2 regions of the Paenarthrobacter sp. NPDC092416 genome follow, and region 1 is predicted to be linked to the other one. Evidence: riboswitches for the same ligand, from Rfam matches in the RefSeq annotation. Region 1 holds a riboswitch; the other holds the start of a gene.

Region 1 (2,191 bases):
TCGCGCAGGCCGACTCCGTGCTCCGCGGCGAGGTAGGCGGCGACCAAACCGGCGTCGAATCCTTCAACCGAGAAGTTGACCACACCGATGGTGTCTTCCGTGTCGCTGAAGATCTGGTGGACCGTAACGCCGTCGATCGCCCGCAGTCCTTCCACCAGATAGGAACGGATCGAAGCCTCGTGGGCGTGCCAGGCTTCCTGGTCGAGGCCTGCAAGAACCTGGGTTGCGCGCGCCAGTGTTGCTGCCCCGAGGACGTTGGGGGAGCCACCTTCGTGTCGTGCCGGACCTGTTGCCCAACTGACCGAATCGAGTCGGGCTTCACGGACAGCCCCTCCACCGGCGAGGTGCGGTGTACCGGCGTCCAGCCAATCCGGACGACCCACGATGACGCCGGCCCCGAACGGAGCGTAGAGCTTGTGCCCGGAGAACACGACGTAATCGACGTCGGCTTTGGCAATGTTGATGCGGCGATGTGGTGCGAGCTGGGCAGCATCCACCACGATCCGGGCGCCGAATTCATGGGCCAAGGAGGCGAGTTCGGCGATCGGCAGGATCTCGCCCGTGACGTTCGAAGCGCCGGTGACAGCCAGGAGCGATACGCCACCCTGGCTGAGTTCGGCACGAAGGTTGGCCAGCGTCGCCGCAAGGGTCGAGGCCGCGATGACGCTGCGGTGCGGAACACCTTGCCAAGGAAGCAGGTTGGCGTGGTGTTCGATGTCCAGGTACAGGACCCCGCCGGTCGGCTGGCCGTCGACGTGCGGCAGGCAGCCGGCGAGCAGGTTCAGGGAATCAGTGGTGTTGCGCGTGAAGATCACGGAATCGTCCGGCCGGCCACCGACGAATTCGCGAACGATGTTCCGAGAGTTCTCGTAGACCGAGGTGCTGATTTGCGATGCGTACCCAGCGCCACGGTGGACGCTGGCGTAGTAGGGCAGGACTTCGTTGAGGTAGGCAGAGACGATGGTCAGTGCCGGGGCAGATGCTCCGTAGTCGAGGTTTGCGTACCGCACGTGGCCGCCCTGGATCAGGGGAGCTTGCAGTTCCGCGCCCGTCACGGCGGCCAGGGGCCGTGCTGCAGCCGTTTGCTGATCGGAGGACGGCAGGAAAGTGGAGTTGAACGTAACAGTGCTCATGGGACCTCACTCAAGAGGGACCCCCAAAGGGGGATCCGCGCTTGCCGCATCCGTTCCGGACCGGCCAGGTCGTCACCCGGGGCACCCCACCGCGAATGGAGGGTTGCCGGCCAGCAAACCGGGGTTTAGCGCTGGCACTCGTGACCTGTAAAAAGGTTAGGGCAAGCCGCGCGCACGCTCCAAAGTCAGTTCGCTATGTTAAGTCGATTGTTACGTTGGATTGACGAATGGCGAATCTGGCGAAGAAAAAACGGCGGCGGCCCCCAAAAGGGGGCGGCCGCCGTCGAAAATTCTGCAAAGAAGCGTTTCAGCGCCTGTGCAAAGACTCAGAGAAGGTCGTCCAATCCGGGGTTGAGGCGTTTGAGAACTTCGGAGTGCAGGATTGAATTGGTTGCCAGGGCGTTGCCGCCGAACGGCCCATCCTCGCCCTCCAGCGACGTGAAGCGTCCACCTGCCTCCGTGACGATCGGAACCAGTGCAGCCATGTCGTAGAGGTTCAACTCCGGTTCGCAGGCGATATCCACGGCGCCTTCTGCCACCAGGCAGTAGGACCAGAAGTCGCCGTAGGCGCGTGTGCGCCAGACGTCGTCGGTGAGACCCAGGAAATCGTCGAAATTGCCACGTTCCTTCCAACCGGTCAGGCTCGAATATGACATCGACGCGTCTGCCAGTCGCGAAACGTTGGATACCTTGAGGCGCGTGGCCGAGGCGAGTGAGCGGCCCATGTAAGCACCCATCTCCTTCGCTGCCCACCAGCGCTTGCCCAAGGCGGGTGCGCTGACGACGCCGACCACGGGCTCGCCCTCATCGACGAGGGCGATCAGTGTGGCCCAGACGGGAACGCCGCGGACGAAGTTCTTGGTGCCGTCGATGGGGTCGATGATCCAACGACGCGAGCCATGACCACTGCTGCCGAACTCCTCGCCCAGCACGGCGTCGCGGGGGCGAGAGCGCGAGAGTTGGCCGCGGATAGCCTCCTCGGCAGCCTTGTCGGCGTCCGTAACGGGCGTCAAATCGGGCTTGGTTTCGATCTGCAGATCCAGTGCCTTGAAGCGGTC
Region 2 (2,191 bases), on a different contig from region 1:
AACCGGCGGACCAGCTTGGTACCTTGGTGGTCGAGGTAGCTTTCCACCTGGTAGCGGCCACGCTCCCCCAGCACTGCGGCCGCCAGCGGCGTCTCCTGGTGCTGGGCTTCGCGGCCAAAGCGGAAGTCCAGCTCCAGGGCAGAGCGGTAGGTGATGTGGGCAATCCGGCGGGCGAGGGCGAGCCCGGCCTCAGGCGCACTGCCGCCGTAGTAGTCGCCGTCGTTGAAGTTCGGGTCCTGGCGGATGGCGAGCGTCTGGGACTGGGCGAAGGCGATCTGCTCAGCGGTGCTGTACGCACCAACCGAGATCACTGCACAGCGCTTGACACGCTCGGGGTAGGTGACCGCCCACTCGAGCGCCCGGGCACCTCCCATGGAGCCGCCCAGTACGGCGTGCCATGCTTCGATGCCCAGTTGGTCGGCCAGCCTTGCCTCGGCCCGGGTGCTGTCGCGGAGCGTGATCAACGGGAAACGCGAGCCCCATGGACGGCCGTCGGGTGCCGTCGAGGACGGACCTGTGCTCCCGTAACATCCGCCTACGATGTTGATGGAGATCACGAAGAACCTGTTGGTATCGATGGTGGCGCCCGGCCCTACGAGCTGCTCCCACCACCCCTCCTCGTCTGTCGCGCCGCGCGCCACGTGGGTGCTGCCGGTCAACGCGTGCTGAACCAGAACCGCGTTGGAGGCGTCAGCGTTCAGCCGGCCCCAGGTTTCGTAGGCCAGGACCACGTCCGGAAGGAAACCACCGGCCTCAAGCTCCAGCGACCCTACGCCGGCGTACTTGACCGTTCCGTCTTCTTCTCCTGATTTGGGGAGGGCTGTAGCAGTAATAGTCATTCCTTTGACACCTAACTTCGCGCTTGCCCGCCGCCTTGTATGCGGAAGGCCAGGTCCTCACCCGGGGCACCCCACCGCGGAAGGAGGGTTGCCGGCCAGCAAGCCGGGGCTGTCGCTGGCACTCATGACCTAATACGTAGAGTCTAGGAAAAACACCGCTGCATTGGCGAAGAATGTGACAACAGTGTGACGGTTTTGGGCTGATTCATTCACGAAAGCGCACGCCGGAGCCGCGTCCGGCGAATTATCATCGACGCGGACGCGGCTCCAGATGTGGATTTATGCGCCCTTGGCAGCCGTGAACCCGGCCTCCAAATCCGCCAGGATGTCATCCACGTGCTCGATGCCCACAGACAAACGGACCAGGCCGGGGTTGACGCCGGCGGCCACCTGCTGGGCCACCGTCAGCTGGCTGTGCGTGGTGGACGCGGGGTGGATCACCAGCGAGCGAACGTCACCGATGTTGGCCACATGCGAGTGGAGCTCAAGGCCGTCGACAAAGCGCTTGCCGGCTTCGAGGCCGCCCTTCAGCGTGAACGCCACGACCGCACCCGTTCCACGGGGACCGTACTTCCGGCCCCGGTCGAACCACGGACTGGATGGCAAACCCGCATAGGCAACCGATTCGACGTCGTCGTGGGCTTCAAGCCATTCCGCCACCTTGGTGGCGTTCGAAACATGGCGCTCGACGCGCAGGCTCAGCGTTTCCAGGCCCTGCGAGATGAGGAAGGCGTTGAACGGGGACACTGCCGAGCCGAGGTCCCGGAGAAGCTGAACCCGTGCTTTGAGGATGTAGGAGAGGTTTGCCCCCAACGCCCCGTCCTTGCCCAAGTCCCGGGCGTAGACCAGGCCGTTGTAGCTGGGGTCCGGCGTGTTGAAGCCCGGATAGCGCTCGGGGTCCTTGCCGAAGTCGAAGTTGCCGGAATCCACAATCACCCCGGCAATCGCGGCGCCGTGACCGCCTAGGTACTTGGTTGCCGAGTGGACCACGATGTCCGCACCCCATTCGATGGGACGGATCAGGTACGGGGTGGACAAGGTGTTGTCCACCACCAAGGGCACGCCCGCTTGGTGGGCAGTGGCGGCCACGCCTTCGATGTCCAGCACGTCCTGGCGCGGGTTGGAGACAACCTCGGCGAAGAAGAGCTTGGTGTTCGGCTGCACGGCATCCCGCCAGTGGTCCAGGTTGTCCGGATCCTCCACGAACGTGACCGAGATGCCGAACTTCTTCAGCGTGTGCGCCAGCAGGTTGTAGGTGCCACCGTACAGGCTCGGGCTGGCAACGACGTGGTCTCCAGCCTCGGCGATGTTGAGGATGGCGAACGTCTCGGCGGCCTGTCCGGAGCTCAGCA

The links. A riboswitch is a leader RNA that binds a small molecule or an ion and turns the genes downstream of it on or off. The one in region 1 is predicted to bind S-adenosylmethionine.
Region 2: linked by a shared signal. The riboswitch ahead of ACIQC5_RS06890 (homoserine O-acetyltransferase) and the one ahead of ACIQC5_RS03535 (aminotransferase class V-fold PLP-dependent enzyme) in region 1 are both predicted to bind S-adenosylmethionine.

What each region holds. Positions count from the first base shown of each region.
Region 1 covers NZ_JBIVQG010000001.1:793,589-795,779, forward strand. Annotated here, with positions in the region: gene ACIQC5_RS03535 (aminotransferase class V-fold PLP-dependent enzyme) at 1-1,133, opposite strand, end outside; SAM riboswitch class IV at 1,166-1,279, opposite strand; gene hisN (histidinol-phosphatase) at 1,460-2,191, opposite strand, start outside.
Region 2 covers NZ_JBIVQG010000002.1:619,623-621,813, reverse strand. Annotated here, with positions in the region: gene ACIQC5_RS06890 (homoserine O-acetyltransferase) at 1-839, opposite strand, end outside; SAM riboswitch class IV at 854-969, opposite strand; gene ACIQC5_RS06885 (bifunctional o-acetylhomoserine/o-acetylserine sulfhydrylase) at 1,119-2,191, opposite strand, start outside.